3 regions of the Phyllobacterium zundukense genome follow, and region 3 is predicted to be linked to each of the others. Evidence: predicted binding sites of a transcription regulator. Region 3 holds the regulator's gene; each other region holds the start of a gene.
What was found. Region 3 encodes PhoB, which activates phosphate uptake and scavenging genes when phosphate is short. Its sites were predicted from a motif close to TGTCATNNANCTGTCAT; they were not measured.
Positions count from the first base shown of each region.

Region 1 (6,309 bases), 690 kb from region 3:
GTCGATTGGCAGACCGTTCGCGCAAGCCGCATTTCCTTTGTCTTCATCAAGGCAACCGAAGGTGGCGACCGCTTCGATGACCGCTTCGCCCAGAACTGGTCGGCGGCCCGCGCCGCCGGTATCCCGCGCGGCGCCTATCATTTCTACTATTTCTGCCGCACTGCCAAGGAACAGGCACGCTGGTTCATCGAGCATGTCCCGAATGATCCGGGTGCGCTGCCACCCGTTCTCGACATGGAGTGGAATGCCGCCTCTCCGACATGCAAGCTCAGGCCCAATGCCGCGGTCGTCCGCAGCGAAATGCGCACCTTCATGGATATTCTGGAGCGCCACTACGGCAAGCGTCCGATCATCTATACGACCGTCGATTTCTTCGATGACAATGATCTGAGGCAGTTTGTCGGCTATCCGTTCTGGCTGCGCTCCGTTGCCGGCCATCCCGATGAAAGATACGGGCCGCATCCCTGGACGTTCTGGCAATATACCGGAACCGGAGCAATCCCCGGAATTCGCGGCGATGCGGACATCAATGTCTTTGCGGGCAACGAAGGCGCCTGGAAACAGTGGCTGGTGCGCAACAAGGTGCGATAAAGCTCAAACCCGGCCTTTTCTCGCAAATCTTTGACTTCACCTCCCCGTCATATTCGTGCATTAGCAAGGAAAGCTCGCGTACCTCTTGGTACGCCCGTATCAACGAGATTTCCCTAATGAACAAATTATCGATTGCCCTTGCCGCCAGCCTTCTTGCAATGTCCAGCACCGCTCATGCACTGGACCAGGTGGCATCACCGCAACCGGTAATCGCAAAGCCCGCCTGTGGCGGCGAACTGGAGCCATGGTTCAACGGCCTGATCAACGAGGCAAAGGCCGCCGGGGTTACCGACAAGGGCATCAGCGAGCTGTTCAAGGCATCAATGGACGACAAGGTGCTCGAGCGCGATCGTGCCCAGGGCGTGTTTAACCAGACCTTCCTGACGTTCTCGTCACGCATGGTGTCAGACTACCGTTTGAAACAGGGCGCCGCGAACCTCAAGAAATATGCCGACACTTTTGCCAGGGCCGAAGCCGAGTATGGCGTACCCGGCCCTGTTATCGCCGCCTTCTGGGGCCTGGAAACCGATTTCGGTGCTGTCCAGGGCGATTTTGATACGCTGAATGCCCTCCTGACCCTGTCGTTTGATTGCCGCAGGCCGGAACTCTTCCGCCCGCAGCTCATCGCGCTCTTGAAGCTTTTCGACAGCGGCGTTGTCGATGCCAAGACGACCGGCGCCTGGGCCGGTGAAATCGGCCAGATGCAGATGCTCCCCTCAGACTATCTTGAGCGCGGTGTCGATGGCGATGGCGATGAAAAGGTCGACCTGAAACACAGCGCACCCGATGCGATCATGACCGCTGCACGCGTAATGCACGATCTTGGCTGGCGCAAAGGCCAGCCATGGCTGGAGGAAGTAAAGCTCAGCCGAGAACTGCCTTGGGAAAACGCCATCCGTACCAACCGCCTGCCCCACTCCAAATGGGCCGAATGGGGCGTGACCGGCATGAAGGGACCACTCGGTCCCGATGACGGCGATGCATCGCTGCTGCTGCCGATGGGCCGCAAGGGGCCAGCTTTCCTGTCCTATGCGAATTTCGACATCTTCGTCGAATGGAACAAGTCCATCATTTACGCGACGACGGCCGCCTATTTCGCTACACGCCTTGCCGGCGCAGGCCCCCTAGAGCCGACAAATCCTGAAGTCGGTCTCAATCCGGAGCAGATGAAGGAATTGCAGAACAAGCTTGCAGCGCGCGGCCACGACATGGGCCCAAAGATCGATGGCGTGTTCGGTATTCTCACCCGCGATGCAGTCCGTGAGGAGCAAATCCGTCTTGGACTGCCTGCCGATTCATGGCCAACGCCGGAACTCCTTGGCAAGCTTTGATCCGGCGCTGTCTTGCTGTGTCATGATGGAGGAGCGATCTATCCTCCATCATCGACAACGCAAGGCGGGGCCCTATTTCAGGCCCATGCAGCTCGCATAATAGCTTGTCGTTCCCACCCAGTCGAAGAATACGCCCTTCACGCCAACATCCTTGGCGAGCACATCCAACATTTCGTAGACATCGTCACCATTTTTCGTGAGCCAGTAGTCATTCTCCATTGTCCAGCCAACCAGCTCGAATCTGGCCTTTCTTGCAGCAAGTGCAGCCTTTGAAGGAATGGGTTTTTTGGTTGTTTTGTCGATATCCGTAAGATTTTCCCAGGCTGACGATATTGTCCTGACACCCTGCTTGTAAAGGTCTGCCAGCCTGTCGTCGGTGACTGAAGAAGGTAGGGGCCAGAGATAAGACGCCCCCTTGGCGAAGTCCCGTTCATTTGCAGCCAGATAAAGTACATCATCAAGTTTCTTGGCTTGAATATACACCCTGGAGGGGTCGATCTTGGCGTCTCTGTATTCCTTGATCAGCTGCTTGATGAAATTCTCCCTGGTGGAACCTGGGGCCAGGCGGACATCTTTGAGCTCCGGGGTCATCTTGACGCCCGCCGCGTCGAACAGGGCAATCGATTGGGCGTGGCTCATCACTGTGCCCCGCGAATAGAGGCCCGTGCGTTTATCAGATACGTTCCTCAGATATTCAGTTGGTTTCGTTGCATCGGGGTTAGACCCTGCCAGTTTTCCCTTCAGTGTCAGGAATTCATCCAGGGTGAAATCATATGTGCAACAGGATACAGAGGCTTTTTTCGTACTTTGCGCGGGCGTAAAAGGAATAGAACACTTTGCTGCAAGTTCCAGATTGGACAGAACATCTGTCGTTAGAGCGAGATCACATTCCTGATGACGGCAGACAAGTTGATTGTCCTTGGTAAGGGTCACATCGCACTCAAGAATACCCGCACCCATGCGGATGGCCGCCTCATAGCCCTCCTTTGTGTGTTCGGGAAATTCCAACGGCGCACCGCGATGCGCGATGGCAAAATCCGTCCGCTTGAACGGCCCATCGGCGCAGGATTTGAGCTTGGTCTTCAATGGCCCATCGCTCATGCTATCGACCAGAAAGTATGGCCTGGTGCCAGCTTGGACGGCCTGTGGCGCAACAGCACGCGGATCCACTTCAGGCACAGGCGACACGATCGGTCCGAGGTCCTGCAGTTTGGTATTGGTCGGCTTCGGCTGGTCACTCTTATCGGCAAAGGTACTGTCGGATACATCGCTCTTTGGTGCTGAATCACTGCCATTACAGGCGGATATCATGACAGCAAAGGCAAATAAAACTAAAGTATTAGTACCAATTCTCATCAATATATCTCTCTTTGAAAATATTGATACTCATACAATACCTTTATGACAGGTATATTTCGCGATACACTGATGACCAGGCTGCATTTTAATGGGATGATGGAGGAGCGATCTATCCTCCATCATCGACAACGCAAGGCGGGGCCCTATTTCAGTCCCATGCAGCTCGCATAATAGCTTGTCGTCCCCACCCAGTCAGAGAATACGCCCTTCACGCCAACTTCCTTGGCGAGCACATCCATCCTGCCGAAAGTCATATCACCCGTATTGTTGGGCATTCCGTCGCGCTCCATTGTCCAGCCGACAAGTTCAAATCCGGCCTTTTTTGCGGCAAGAGCAGCTGCCGTCGGGACGTATTTGTCGTTCGTCAGTGGCGCAAGACCATCCAAGCTGAAGGATATCGTCCTGACGCCTTGTGCAAAAAGGCTTCCAAAACCGGTAGAAGCTGGAAGAGTCTTGACAAGATAGGATGCGCCCTTGCCGAAGTCCGGCTCATTCTTGATCCAATAGCGCACATCAGCAAGATCGAAGGATTGTATACTCACCCTGGACGGATCGATCTTGGCCGCTTTGTACTCGTCGACAACCTGCTGTCTGTAATCACCGAGACTATAGCCTGGTATTGACCTTTCCAAATTCTTCAGCTCCGGCGTCATTTTGACACCCGCCGCATCGAACAGGGCAATCGACTCCGCATGGGACATCAACGTGCCGCTCCGGGTGGCGTAAAGATCTGTGCGCCAAGCCTTTTTAGGTGCCTCCATCATTCCCCGTAAGCTCTTGAATTCCGCAAGCGTGATGTCGGATGTGCAGCATGTACCGCCTGTGCAATTACCCTTGAGATTTGTGGACTGAATGTTCGTTGTATCGTTGAGATCACATTGCGAGTGGCGGCAGACGAGCTGCTTGTCCTTGGTGACAGTCACATCACAATCAAGAATACCCGCGCCCATCCTTATCGCGGCAAGATAGCCCTCCTTTGTATGTTCGGGAAACTGCAACGGCGCGCCGCGATGGGCGATAGCGAAATCCGTCCGTTTGAAGGGCCCATCCGCGCAGGATTTGAGCTTGGTCTTCAAGTCCCCGTCGTTCATGTCATCGACCAGAAAGTAGGGTCTGACACCGACCTGTATGGCCATTGTGTCAGCTTTTGGCAATGGTAAAGGCCACACGATCGGTCCGAGGTCTTGCAGTTTGGTATTGGTCTGCGGAGGTAAGACAACTGCCTTGTTTGAGGGCGTAACCGCTGGCGGGAGGGCTGTCACCTTCGGCAATTCGCTCTCGCCGGTAAAGGTATTGTCAGATGTATCGCTCCCCGGCGCGGCTGAATCACTACCGCTACAGGCGCAAATAAATAACGACAAATAAGACTAAAGTATTAGTAACAATTTTCATCAATATATCTCTCATTTAGAATATTGATGTCGATACAATCCTTTCATGACAGATATATTTCGCCATATATCGATGACGCGGTTGCATTTCCATGAGGGGCGAAGAACTAAAGCTCAGTGTAGGCCATCGTCTCAAGCGAGGCAAAACCCTCGGGCCGATCGCCCGCATCGAATGGTGTCTCTACCTCGACAAAAGTATCGGGATAGAAACCGTTGAAGCGGGTGCGCAACGACAGCGAATAGGCGCCGATATGGCCGATCTCGATCCAGTCCCCGGTATCGACCGTTTCCGGCAGCCAGAACGGGCGCGACAGTATATCGACGGAGTCGCAGGTTGCCCCGCAGACCTTGAACGGCACGATCGCCTTTGGATCGCCATTGCGATGTTTCTTGGCGGGATCGGGGATGAAACGGGCAGGCAACGTTATCTTGCCAGTCCATGAATCCGAGAGTGATGCCCAAATACCGTCATTGATGTAAAGCCGCCTGCCCTTGCGCAAGAGCACACGCACGATCAGCGAGAAAGCGCGCGCGACGATGACACGGCCCGGCTCCGCCACCAGCGGCAAGTCCCCAAAGCCATACTCCTTGATGTCACCGCGCAGCCGCGACATCAGCTGACCGAGCGAAGGCATTTCCACATGCTTGCGCTTGGGGTCATGCCCATACTCTGCGGGAAAGCCACCACCGACATCAAGGCCAGCCAGCGGTACACCCGCGCGGTTACGCACCCAGTCCGCCGAACTCAAGGCGCGCTCATAGGTGTCGGGATCCTCGATCTGGCTGCCTACGTGGAAACACAGGCCGACATTATAGCCTATCTTATGGGTCCGCTGCAGCAGCTCGACTGCATGGGCAGGTGCTGCACCAAATTTCTTGGACAATTCGTAGGCTGCATGCCCTTTGGTCTGCAGGCGCACATAGAGCGTAATACTTCCCGGATCGATATCGAGCGCCCGGACGATGCGCGTCACCTTCGCGATCTCATCCTCATGGTCGACGGCCATAACGCGAATACCATAGGTTTCGAGTGCGAGGCGTATATCCGACTGCGCCTTGATCGGATGCATATAGAGCATCTGCGCCTTCGGAGCGACCTTGCGCACCGCCTCAAATTCACCGGGTGACGCCACATCGAATATGTTGATGCCATTGCGCGCCAGCGTATCGAGTACGAGATGTTCGCCGTTGGTCTTGACCGCATAGGCAGTCTCGCCCGGAAACATTTGTCTGAACTGATGCGCGTCCTCAACCAGAACTTGCGGCCGAAAGCAATAAACGGGTTGATCCGGCCGCAGGGTGAGCGCTGCTTCACGGGCCGAGGCGAATCGTTGCATCGTTTTGTTCTGCGTCATGGAAAACTCTTACCAAGGACGGATGACAGGCGAAAGTCGATTTCTTGTGGCAGGAATCGGGTGGCTTTATACCTCAGCGACGGTAAGTAGGTTATTCCGCTGCGTTTTTCTTAAAGGATTGTGATCTGTGTCTACTGCTGAGACGACGACAGCGAATCCCCTCGCAATGACCGGTTTTGCCTGGTTGCAGTTGCTTTTGCTCGGTGCAATCTGGGGTGGATCCTTCTTCTTTGCACGTATTGCGGTTCAGGTTGTACCGCCGCTGACACTGGTTCTGTTTCG
Region 1 is NZ_CP017940.1:981,888-988,196, reverse strand. Features, by position in the region: gene BLM14_RS04775 (glycoside hydrolase family 25 protein) at 1-591, shown strand, start outside; gene BLM14_RS04770 (lytic murein transglycosylase) at 708-1,922, shown strand; gene BLM14_RS04765 (glycerophosphodiester phosphodiesterase family protein) at 1,995-3,278, opposite strand; gene BLM14_RS04760 (glycerophosphodiester phosphodiesterase family protein) at 3,425-4,417, opposite strand; gene BLM14_RS04755 (alanine racemase) at 4,780-6,009, opposite strand; partial or broken gene BLM14_RS04750 (DMT family transporter) at 6,194-6,309, shown strand, end outside.
Region 1: a site for PhoB is predicted at 3,313-3,329, ahead of BLM14_RS04765 (glycerophosphodiester phosphodiesterase family protein). Genes of this name have one in related genera too.

Region 2 (6,309 bases), 870 kb from region 3:
GTGCAGAACGTCGCGGGCACGGTTGACCACTGCCTCGGGTAACCCGGCGAGGCGGGCGACCTGCACACCATAGGACCGGTCAGCCGCCCCCTTGGCAACCTCATGCAGGAAGACGACATCGCCGTCCCATTCCTTGACCCGCATCGTCACATTGCTCAGCCGTTCAAGTTTTTCCGAAAGCGCGGTCATTTCGTGGAAATGCGTAGCGAAGATTGCCCGGCACTGGTTCTTTTCGTGCAGGTATTCGACCGCCGCCCAGGCAATGGAGAGGCCGTCGAACGTGGCGGTGCCGCGACCGATTTCGTCGAGGATCACCAGCGAATGGTCGCTGGCCTGATTGAGGATGGCAGCGGTTTCCACCATTTCGACCATGAAGGTAGAACGCCCCCGCGCAAGATCGTCGGAAGCACCGACGCGCGAAAACAGACGGTCGACAATGCCGATATGGGCGGAGCCTGCCGGAACAAAGGAACCCATCTGCGCCAGGATCGCGATCAGCGCGTTCTGGCGCAGGAATGTTGATTTACCGCCCATGTTTGGGCCCGTCAGCAGCCAGATTGCGCCTTTGCCCGCGCCTTCTGGAGAGAGATTGCAATCATTGGCGACGAAAGGATTGGCTGCCTGCCGCCGAAGCGATTGCTCAACAACCGGATGGCGCCCCGCGACAATCTCGAATGCAAGGCTGTTATCGACGAGCGGACGGCAGTAGCCCTGTTCTTCGGCAAGAGCTGCCAACGACACGGAAACATCAAGAGCCGCCAAGGCTGCGGCACCTGCTCGTATCGCGTCGGCATTGGCAACCGTTTCATTGGTCAGAGCTTCAAAGATGCCAAGCTCGATGGAAAGGGCGCGTTCAGCGGCATTGGCGATCTTGGTTTCGAGTTCTGCCAGCTCCGTTGTCGTAAATCGCATGGCATTGGCGATCGTCTGACGGTGGATGAACTTTCCCTTGGCTTCATCGGTATCGGTCATGACCGAGCTGTTGTTAGCGGTCACTTCGATGAAATAGCCAAGCACATTATTGTGCTTGATCTTCAGCGATTTAATCCCTGTCGCTTCCATATAGTCGGCTTGGAGGCCGGCGATAATACGCCGCGAATGATCGCGCAGCGCCCGCATTTCATCCAGTTCGCCGTTGTATTGTGCCCGCACAAATCCGCCATCACGCTTCAAAAGCGGCAACTCATCGGCGAGTGCCCGATCGAGATGCGTCGCGAAATCAATTGGCAGCCCACCAAGACACTCGCGGACCAGTGCGAGTTCAACAGGCAACTCCTCTCCTTGAAATAGCTTGGCGATTTCCCCTGCGGCTTCGAGGCCGCGGCCGAGAGCACCCAAATCGCGTGGGCTGCCACGCCCGACGGCAAGCCGCGACAGGGCGCGAGGCATATCAGGTACCCCCTTCAGCGCTTCGCGCATCAAATCGGCCAGTGATTGACGTGCGAGAAAATAAGAAACGGAATCAAGCCGTTCCGCAATAATCATCGGATTGGTGAGGGGCGAGGTCAGCCGTTCCGCGAGAAGCCGGGCACCCCCGCCCGTCACCGTGCGATCGATCGCTTTCAACAGACTTCCATCACGATTGCCGGAAAGCGTGCGCAAGAGTTCAAGATTAGCTCGTGTAGCGGGATCGATGAAAAGTGATGAGCCTTCCGACTCCCGCTCGGGCCGCATCAGAGGGGGGCGCTCGGCAATCTGGGTCTTCTCGACATAGGCAATGGCGCCAGAAATAGCTGAGAGCTCGGCACGCGAAAACTGGCCAAAGCCATCAAGCGTGCTGACATCGAAATAACGCTGGATGCGGTTTTCCGCCGTGGCACTGTCAAAGAGACTCGGCGGCTGCGGGCTCACGGAACGACCGATGACATCGAAAACCGGCCGCAGATCCGGGTCATGGAATACCGGGTCCGCGACAACCAACTCGCGTGGATCGACTCGCAGAATGTCGGCGAGCAGCCGGGAGGGATCGGTCTCACTGACACGGAATGTGCCGGTGGAGATATCGATCCAGGCAAGCGCGAACTGGCCCTGGCCGGATCCCTTGATGCGGCCGAGCGTCATCAGGTAATTGGCTTCCGACGGATCGAGGAGCCTTTCCTCCGTGATCGTTCCCGGTGTTACCAGGCGCACAACGTCCCGTTTGACGACAGATTTCGCTCCGCGCTTCCTCGCCTCGGCCGGATCCTCGATCTGTTCGCATACGGCGACACGAAAGCCGCGCGCGATCAGCTTTTGCAGGTAATCGTCAGCGGCATGAACGGGCACACCACACATCGGGATATCTTCACCGAGATGTTTGCCGCGCTTGGTCAGCGTAATGCCAAGCGCCCGCGAAGCTTCGACCGCATCATCGAAAAACAGCTCGTAGAAGTCACCCATGCGATAGAACAACAGGCTATCGGGATTCGTCGCCTTGATCTCGATATACTGCTCCATCATGGGCGTTGGTCGCGCCAATGGCTCAGCCTCGTAGGGCGAAGGTTCGTTGTAAGATGCCAGTTCGGCCAAGACAGTCTCCTGATATTCAGGAGCAATCTATTCGCTATCGCAGGATTTACACACCTCTAAGCAGCTCATCGATCGCTTTTCTCCACAGATGATGAGGTGACCGCGGAATGTAATATGACTTTAGCCGAAGCGTTTCGCTTCAGCGGCATAATGACTGATATAGCGTTCCGAAATGCGGCTGACTGGCAGGATAATGAAGACATCGGTTGTACCAAAATCGTGATCGACCACAGCGCCGTCGCCAATCATCGCGCCAAGGCGCAGGTAACCCTTAATCAGCGGCGGCATGGCAAACAGCGCGACCCTGGAGTTGATGGCCTCGGTGGGGACAAGATCCATTGGCTGGTACAGTGCGGGCAACGCGCGAACATCCCAATCGGGTGTGGCACGGCAATTGTGCTGCAGGAAAGACAGCGGCAGTGCATGGGCGGCCGGAACCGTACCGTGGAAGGACGCACACCCGAACATCACACCAATGGAATGGTGTCGGCAATAGGTCCATATGCCCTGCCACAGCAACTCAACGGTCCGTTTTGACCGGTATTCGGGCAAGACACAGGAACGCCCAAGTTCGAGAAATCGCAATTCGGGCTTCGCAGCTACAAGGCGGTCAATCGAATATTCGCTGGCTGAATAGAAGCCACCTGTCTCAAAGGCTTTTTCCGAGCGCAGAAGCCGGTACGTACCGACGATCTGCTTATGCTTGGGTCCTGGAATCGACGTATCATAGACAAGAAGATGGTCACAGAAGGGATCAAAGCGATCGGCGTCGCGCTGTTCCATTGTCGCAGAGCCTTTGGCCCCGAGCTCATCAAAAAACACTTTGAATCGGAGCTGCTGCGAAGACGCTATTTCGTCCTCTGTCTGCGCAAGGCACACTTCCATTGTGCCGATGCGACCTAGCACCGAAACAAGGCGTGGCGCCGTAAACGGCGAGGGTGTTGAATCAACCTGCGACATCATGCGCTGATCTTTAGTAGCTGATGCAGGTTCAAGCAAGGCAATGCCCATAGCGATTCGCTCTCTTACGAGGTTAATCGGTAAATCGTTTATCTCTGAATACAACAAATGGATGACGGCTACATGACGTGGAAACGGGCTAATTTCCCGTATTTGCGTCAGTTTTCTCCTGGCTCCCCGCCTCGGGCACGCCGGTCGCGCAGCCAGACAAAAATTTCCTCGATCACCACCATTGCCGCACCAATTGATATGCAGGCATCGGCGAGATTGAAGACGGCAAACGACCACGATGGCAGGTGGAAAAGAATATAGTCGACGACATATCCATGCAGACTGCGGTCAATGAGATTTCCGATCGCACCGCCAATAATCAGCGCAAAGCCGAAGCGGGAAATCCAGCGTGCTGATGCGGTGCTCCACCAAAGATAGCTGACAAATCCAATGACAATGACCGTCAGTCCGATCAGGGCAAGATCGTGGAGGCCGCTGAGCATTGAAAAGGCGATGCCATTATTGTGAACACGAAAAAGTGCCAGAAAGGGCAAGAGATCAATCTGTTGCTGATAGTCCATGCCGGTCTCGACCAGATATTTGATGATCTGGTCGCTGATTACAGCGAAGGCAATGACGGCAAAAAGACTGTAAATGGATCTATTTTTCATCAATCTTTTTTTCTTACGTTCCACTGTCGAGCTTCAGTGCGTCACGCCTGATCTCGAACAACATGACGCCCGTTGCAATGGCAAGATTAAGCGAATCGGCACGGCCTTCCTGTGGAATGCGTGCGAGTTTGTCGCAGGCAGAGGCCAACGGGTCAGGCAGCCCCTGCTGCTCGTTGCCCATCATGAGGATGACCGGTTTGTTGGCATAGGGAATCGTGCGGTAATCGACGGCACCTTTAAGGTGGGTTCCGACGACCAGTCCCGAAAAACTCTTTCGCCAGGATAGAAATTCAGCTTCGGTGGCGCGTACCAGCGGCATGGCAAAAACCGAACCCATGGTGGCGCGAACAGTTTCCAGCGAAAACGGATCAGTCGTATCGCCAATCAGGATGATCCCCTTAGCACCCACGGCATCTGCCGTGCGGATGATCGTTCCGAGATTGCCTGGATCCCGCACGCGATCGAGCGCGACATAGACCTCGTTGCCCTGCGGTTTGATTGCGGACAGGGAATGGACTTTCTGTTCAAAAACACCGACGACCATTTGCGGGTTGTCACGCCGCGTGATGGCAGCGATTATCTTTTCGCTGACTTCGAGTACGTCACCGCCCTTGGCAATGGTCCGGGCAGCGACCTGCTCGACGAGAGAATTGCCCTTGCCAGCCTTGGAGTAGACCAGGGTTCTGATCGTCCAACCAAGATCAAGCGCATCAATGATCAGTTTCAGGCCTTCGGCAAGAAAAACACCCTGCTGGTCGCGGAACTTTTTCATCGCCAACGCGCGCAAATCCTTGACGATCGGGTTGGTCAGGCTGGTGACTTCCTTGACCTTGCCGGGGCGAGCAAGTCCGCTGCCCCGCTGGTAATCTTCGTGTCTGGTCATTTCGCACCCCAGCGGCTGAAAAGGGAGGTGGAGAGGGCGCGCGCCGATGAGCGTTCGCGCAGGATAAGCTCACCGGACTGTACCTCGCCGCCAAGACCGGTGAACGCGTCCCGCATCAGCTCATGGATGGCGAAAAACGAGGCGCGAATTGAATAGGCGGTCAATACCACAGCAAGTGGGTTAGGCGTGAGTATGGCGCGACAGAGATCGACCATATCAGGCAGATTGTCGAATAATTGCCAGACTTCGCCATTCGGTCCGCGGCCATAGGCCGGCGGGTCGAGCAGGATAATATCGTAGCCGCTGCCGCGCCGTTCTTCGCGGGCGACGAATTTCATCGCGTCCTCGCAGATCCAGCGAATGGGTTTGCCGGAAAGCCCAGCCATTTCCTGGTTTTCCCGTGCCCAGACGATGGCTTTCTTCGATGCATCCACATGCGTGACTTCAGCGCCGGCACGTGCTGCGACCAGCGAGGCAACACCCGTATAGCCGAAAAGGTTCAGTACTTTGACAGGGCGTTTCGCGTTGCGGATCAGGCTATCCATGTGGGACCAGTGCGTACCCTGCTCAGGGAATACACCCACATGCCGGAAGGACGTGAACCGGCCAAAAAACGGGATACCGTCAAAGGCAAGCGGCCAGGTCTCGCCGAGCGGCACTTTAGGAAAATGCCAGCGGCCGACACCTTCCTCATCCGTATTGCCGGTAAAGATCGCGTCAGCCTTGTCCCATTCGGCCCTGTCCGAGGCGGGGAGCCATATGGCCTGACCTTCGGGCCGTACGATCCGGTAGGGGCCGTATTGCTCAAGCTTCAGCCCATTGCCACTGTCGAGTAACGCATAATCGTCCGAAGGAAGAGTTTCGAGGATCAACCCGGTTTTTTCCTGCGGACGCGCGCCGGTGCGCCGGATCAGCACCCGCTTCGGCTGCGGTTCCGCACGTGGCGTGGTCTTTGTCTGCACATCGCCATCCGAAATGCGCGTTGACTTGGCAAATTGCGGGCGCGGCTTGGTAGCGCTCTGCCGATGTGCGGCGCTTGTTGGAATATTGCCTTTCGGACCTGTGCCCTTGGCCTTCCTGATTTTTCCGCCAGGCGATTTCAAATCGTGCTTTCCTCGTAGTGCTTTGGAGGTTTCCTATGCCATGACGAGGAAAGGCGAAAGCAAAAACGCTCAAGCTGATGCTGAGATTGCCTTTTCATAGATAAGAATCCCCGCGGCAAGGTCTTCCAAGGCCGCGCCAACTGACTTGAACAGCGTGATTTCGTCTGCTGATTGACGGCCGTTGATAGTTCCA
Region 2 is NZ_CP017940.1:3,377,993-3,384,301, reverse strand. Features, by position in the region: gene mutS (DNA mismatch repair protein MutS) at 1-2,439, opposite strand, end outside; gene olsB (l-ornithine N(alpha)-acyltransferase) at 2,629-3,468, opposite strand; gene lspA (signal peptidase II) at 3,627-4,130, opposite strand; gene BLM14_RS16940 (TrmH family RNA methyltransferase) at 4,144-5,013, opposite strand; gene BLM14_RS16935 (class I SAM-dependent rRNA methyltransferase) at 5,010-5,975, opposite strand; gene lhpI (bifunctional Delta(1)-pyrroline-2-carboxylate/Delta(1)-piperideine-2-carboxylate reductase) at 6,186-6,309, opposite strand, start outside.
Region 2: a site for PhoB is predicted at 3,581-3,597, ahead of olsB (l-ornithine N(alpha)-acyltransferase). Genes of this name have one in related genera too.

Region 3 (6,309 bases):
CGACGAAACTGGCACGGCCATCGACAAAATGGCCGAAACACTGCTTCTCGCTGGTCGCTTCCGCGTGGAAATCGAAAACCACCGCATCCGCCTGTTCGCCGAGAGGGCATGCGGCCAGGATTTCCTCGGCAATGGTGAAGGGATCGTGCAGATCCGGATGCATGAATACCCGGCCCATGATGTTGGACACGAGAACGCGGGCACCATTCTTGGCAAGGAACACACCCGAGCCTTTACCGGCAGTACCGAGCGGGAAATTCGCAGGCCGCAGGAAGCGCTGTTCCCGTGCCGCAAAGATAAGCGCCTCGCGCTGGTCCCAGACGTGATTGCCTGTGGTGACAACATCCGCACCGGCATTGATCGTGTCGTGGAAAATTTCCTCGGTGATACCAAAACCGCCGGCAGCATTTTCGCCATTGACGATGGTGAAGTCGAGTTTCAGATCGGATATCAGCCCTGGCAATTGCTCATAGACTGCTGTCCGGCCGGAGCGGCCCACCATGTCACCAAGAAAAAGTAATCTCACGCGCACATCCTGATAGAAAGCTCCCGTTTCAGCGGGGCTCGTAATTGTTAATTGGCTTTATCCGCCTAGCCAAAGCTGCGCAAGCCGCTTTCCGTCAGGATAGCCTCCAGCGGCATGTCGTGCGGCTCATCCGGCACGATTTCGACCTCCTGGCAGTCAAACGCCACACCGATCAGCCTCGGATTAACGCCTATCTCCTGCAAGCGGGCGATGGCCCGGTCATAATAGCCCGCACCATAGCCGATGCGGTGACCGCGTACATCAAAGGCGGCCAAGGGAACCAACATGAAAGTGGGTTCAAGAACCGCCGCATCTTCTGGTGGCCCCGCCGTACCAAAGCCTGTCTCGATCATCGGCGCGCCCCGTACCAACTCGCGAAACAGGATGGTCCGTTTGTCGATGATCACTGGCAGGCAGAGCCGAGCACCGCCCTCGCGCAGACCGAAAAGCAGCGGGCGCAGATCCACTTCAGAACGGATGGGCCAGAAACCTGAAACAATCGCTCCCGGATCAAGGTGAAAGGACGCCAAGCCGATATCGGCAATTCGTATCGATGCTTCGATCCGGTATTCAACGTCAAGCGCATCGCGACGACCCAAGGCTTCCAGCCGCAGGTTTTTCTTCAATTCTTTGATGGGGGAGAGGTGTTGCACAGTGGCGATCTCATGAGGCGCCGGCATAAGCCGGCTCGGGATGAGCAAAAATAGAAGTGGCGTCCACACAACCGATGGAGAAGTCGATCCCGGGAACCTACAAAGTAGGTGGGTGCCGTGTGAAGAAGCCCACGGGCCTCCTCAGGGACAGCTCCCTAAGGGATCATTAAGGCCCCGGGGAATATGTCTCTCCTGTCGAGAAGCGCAGAGCGCCAAAACAAATATAGGACGGATGCATGTATTGCACCAGTGGCGTCGTCGGCTAATTTCATGCACTTGCCCTCATTCTCTCCCGACCCTAATCTCGCCCCATCGTGAAAGGACCTATGATGCGGTTTGAAGGAACAGCGGCCTATGTGGCTGATAAGGATTTGATGATCGCGGTGAATGCCGCGATTGCACTGGAACGCCCGCTGCTCGTCAAGGGTGAACCGGGAACCGGCAAGACGGAACTTGCGCGCCAGATCGCCGCTGCGCTTAACCTCGATCTCATCGAATGGAACGTCAAATCCACAACCAAGGCGCAGCAGGGCCTCTATGAGTACGACGCCGTCAGCCGCTTGAGGGATTCGCAGCTTGGCGATGCGCGCTTCAATGAGATCAGGAACTATATCAAGCCGGGGAAGCTATGGAACGCCTTCACCGCAGACCAGAAAGTCGTGCTCCTGATCGATGAGATCGACAAGGCCGATATCGAGTTCCCCAATGATTTGCTGCAGGAACTCGATCGCAACGAGTTCTTTGTCTATGAGACCGGCGAAACCATTCAGGCCGTGCACAGGCCCATCGTCATCATCACTTCGAACAATGAGAAGGAGCTGCCCGACGCCTTTCTGCGCCGCTGCTTCTTCCACTACATCAAATTCCCCGATGTCGACACGCTGACCAGGATCGTCGAGGTGCATTATCCCGGCATCAAGAAGAACCTCGTTCGCGCCGCCCTCACCCAGTTCTACGAAATTCGCGAGGTTGCTGGCTTGAAGAAGAAGCCCTCAACCTCCGAGGCGCTGGACTGGATCAGGCTGCTCGTTGCCGACGATGTTGCACCCGAGGATCTGCGCGCCGACCCGAAAAATGCTTTGCCCAAACTGCATGGGGCGCTTCTGAAAAACGAGCAGGACGTACACCTGTTCGAACGACTGGCATTCATGGCGAGGAGACAGGGATAAATGAGCGTTGAAATCCGCCCATTGCAGACATCCGACGAGACCGAATGGCGCCGGCTGTGGACTGGCTACCTGACCTTCTATGAGACCACAGTTGCGGAAGAAGTCTATCAGACCACATTCGCCCGGCTGACTTCCGGCGCCGACCACGAATATCGCGGTTTCATCGCGGAACTTGACGGTAAGCCGGTTGGCCTCACCCATTATCTGTTTCATCGCCATTGCTGGAGCATCGAGAACGTCTGTTATCTCCAGGATCTCTACGCCGATCCGGAAGTCCGCGGCAAAGGTATCGGCCGCGCCCTCATCGAGGCAGTCCACGCCGAAGCAACCAAGGCCGGCGCACATTCGGTTTACTGGACGACCAACCAGAACAACACGACGGCCCGCCAACTCTATGACCGTATCGCCAAGGTCACGCCTTTCATCAAATATGTGAAGATGGTCTAGAGGCGATGTTCATCCCCTTCTTCCTGGAACTCAAAGCGGCGAAAATTCCCGTATCCCTGGGGGAATATCTGACGCTGCTCGAGGGGATGGATGCGGGGCTCGTGACCTATGACGTTGAAGGGTTCTACTATCTCGCCCGCTCCGCGCTGGTGAAGGACGAGCGGCACATGGACCGCTTCGACCAGGTTTTCGGCCATGTCTTCAAGGGCATCGAAGCCTTGCATGGCGAAGGTGCCGTCGACGTGGCCAATCTTCCGGAGGAATGGCTGCGGCGACTGGCGGAAAAACACCTGACCGAGGAAGAGAAAAAACTGATCGAAGCACTTGGCGGCTTCGACAAGCTGATGGAAACCCTGCGTCAGCGCCTCGAGGAACAGCAGGGCCGTCATCAGGGTGGGTCGAAATGGATCGGTACGGCAGGCACGTCACCCTTCGGCGCCTATGGCTATAACGCGGAAGGCGTGCGGATCGGCCAGGACGAAAGCCGCCATCACCGGGCAGTCAAGGTCTGGGACAAGCGGGAGTTCAAGAACTTCGATGACAGTGTTGAGCTCGGCACGCGCAACATCAAGGTTGCACTGAAGCGACTGCGGCGCTGGGTGCGCGAGGGCGCCGAGGACGAACTGGATCTCTCGGGAACAATCAGATCCACCGCGGAACACGGCTATCTGGATGTGCAGATCCGGCCGGAGCGGCGCAATCATGTCAAGCTGCTGATGTTCTTTGATGTCGGCGGTTCCATGGACGAGCATATCAAGATCGCCGAAGAGCTGTTCTCAGCCGTGCGCTCCGAGTTCAAGCACATGGAGTATTTCTACTTCCATAATTGCCTTTATGAGGCTGTGTGGAAGGACAACCGCCGCCGCTATACCGAAAGCATCCCGACGCAGGATGTCATCCATAAATATGGATCGGACTACAAGGTGATCTTCGTCGGTGACGCGGCGATGGCGCCCTATGAAGTCTCGCATTCTGGGGGTTCCGTCGAACACTGGAACGAGGAAGCCGGTGCTGTCTGGCTCACACGTGTGCTCGACCAATGGAAGAATACGGTCTGGCTCAATCCCACCAAGGAAGCCTATTGGAACTACACGGCATCGACGTCCATGATCCGCGGAATTTTCGCGCAGCGGATGTATCCGCTTACCCTTTCAGGCATCGAGACCGCGACCCGCGAACTCTCGCGTAAGCACTGAACGCTCAGCCGAACGAATACCCGGCGCCGCGTACGGTGCGGATCGGGTCGATCGAACGGCCAATATTGATCGCCTTGCGCAGCCGTCCGACATGCACGTCGACCGTGCGGTCATCGACATAGATATCCGCGCCCCAGACATTGTCGAGCAGCTGGCCGCGTGAGAACACCCGTCCCGGCGACTGCATCAGGAATTCCAATAGGCGGAATTCCGTCGGCCCGAGCTTCAGTTCACGTTCCTTGCGGAATACGCGGTGCTGCTCACGGTCGAGCTTCAGGTCGCCGAAGCTCAGAACATGCGAAAGAAGACTCGGATTGACGCGGCGTAGCATCGCCTTGATGCGGGCGAGAAGCTCCGGCGTCGAGAACGGCTTGACCATATAGTCGTCCGCACCGGTCGCCAGACCCCGCACCCGCTCGCTTTCCTCACCGCGTGCCGTCAGCATGATGATCGGCAGGATTTCCGTCTCGCGCCGGGCTCGGAGGCGCCGGCAAAGCTCGATGCCGGAAAGACCGGGCAGCATCCAGTCAAGGATCAGAAGATCCGGCACCTTCTCGCGCAACGCAATTTCCGCTTCGTCGCCGCGCGTGATCGTCTCAACAATATAGCCTTCAGCTTCAAGATTGTACCGGAGAAGGACGCTCAAAGCTTCCTCGTCCTCCACAACGGTGATTTTGGGGGCTATCGCCATGGCTCGTTCTATCCTGGATTACGATTGTCTGGCTTCGTCGACGACGATGCTGTGAGTCTGGTCTTCCTTCGGTCGCTCGGCCGGCAATTGCGAACCGGTGACGATGTAATAGACGGTCTCGGCAATATTGGTAGCGTGGTCGCCAATACGCTCGATGTTCTTGGCGCAGAACAGAAGGTGCGTGCAAGCCGAGATGTTGCGCGGATCTTCCATCATGTAGGTCAGTAGTTCGCGGAACAGCGAGGTATAGAGCGCGTCGATCTCGTCATCGCGTTCACGCACAATGTTTACCTGCTGGACAGAACGTGTCGCATAGGCATCCAGCACATCCTTGAGCTGCGTCAGGGCCAGTTCGGCGATAGTCTGCAGACCGCGATAAACCGACAGCGTCTGCCGGGTATCGGTAACGGCAACGACCCGCTTGGCGATGTTTTTGCCGAGATCGCCGATGCGCTCGAGATCCGAGGAAATACGGATCGTGCCGATGATCTCGCGCAGATCGATAGCCATCGGCTGACGCTTGCCAATGATGGTAATGGCCTTTTCATCGATTTCCCGTTGACCGGCATCGAGGATCAGATCGTCCGAAATCACGCGCTGTGCCAGCGCGTTGTCGGAATTGACCATCGCGGTGACCGCCTGTTCGACCATCCGTTCCGCATGACCGCCCATCTCTGCGATCTTGTGCGTCAGGAACTTCAGTTCATCGTCGTAGGAACGCACAGTATGCTGGGCCTGCTGTTCGGTCATGTTCTTACCCTCGTTTCCTCACTGCGACGAGCGTCTTAACGAACGCACAAAGGACGCAGTAACAATTTGAATACTCAATCAGCCGAAGCGCCCGGTGATATAGTCTTGTGTTCGCTTTTCTGACGGATTGGTGAACATCATTTCCGTATCGCCCACCTCTACCAGATTGCCGAGATGGAACATGGCTGTCCGCTGCGAAACACGGGCTGCCTGCTGCATCGAATGCGTCACGATGACGATCGTGTAGTTCTGGCGCAATTCGTCAATCAGTTCTTCGACCTTGGCTGTAGCAATAGGATCAAGCGCCGAGCACGGTTCATCCATCAAAATGACTTCCGGGCTGACGGCGATGGCGCGCGCAATGCAAAGGCGCTGCTGCTGACCACCGGACAGACCGGTTCCCGCCTCGTGCAAGCGATCCTTCACCTCGTCGAACAGGCTGGCGCGGCGCAAGCTCTTCTCAACGATTTCCTCGAGCTGCTGGCGATTCTTGGCGAGGCCGTGAATACGCGGGCCGTAGGCGACATTTTCGAAGATGGACTTCGGAAAGGGGTTAGGCTTCTGGAACACCATGCCGACACGGGCGCGTAGTTCCACAACATCGATCTTCGGATTGTAGATATCCTCGTCATCGAGCGTGATCTTGCCGCCGATCTTGCAGCCTTCAATCGTGTCATTCATACGATTCAGACTGCGCAGGAAGGTGGACTTGCCGCAACCGGATGGTCCGATAAGCGCCGTTACCATCTTCTCGGGCACATCGAGGTTGACGCCGAACAGGGCCTGTTTGTCGCCATAATGAACGGTGACATCCTTGCCCTGCATCTTGATCGCATTCACCTGAGCGTTCATTTTTTCATTTACCGCTTTTTCGAGA
Region 3 is NZ_CP017940.1:296,772-303,080, reverse strand. Features, by position in the region: gene BLM14_RS01485 (TIGR00282 family metallophosphoesterase) at 1-526, opposite strand, end outside; gene BLM14_RS01480 (5-formyltetrahydrofolate cyclo-ligase) at 592-1,206, opposite strand; RNA gene ssrS (6S RNA) at 1,237-1,393, opposite strand; gene BLM14_RS01470 (AAA family ATPase) at 1,509-2,348, shown strand; gene BLM14_RS01465 (GNAT family N-acetyltransferase) at 2,349-2,795, shown strand; gene BLM14_RS01460 (vWA domain-containing protein) at 2,801-3,991, shown strand; gene phoB (phosphate regulon transcriptional regulator PhoB) at 3,996-4,682, opposite strand; gene phoU (phosphate signaling complex protein PhoU) at 4,701-5,432, opposite strand; gene pstB (phosphate ABC transporter ATP-binding protein PstB) at 5,511-6,284, opposite strand.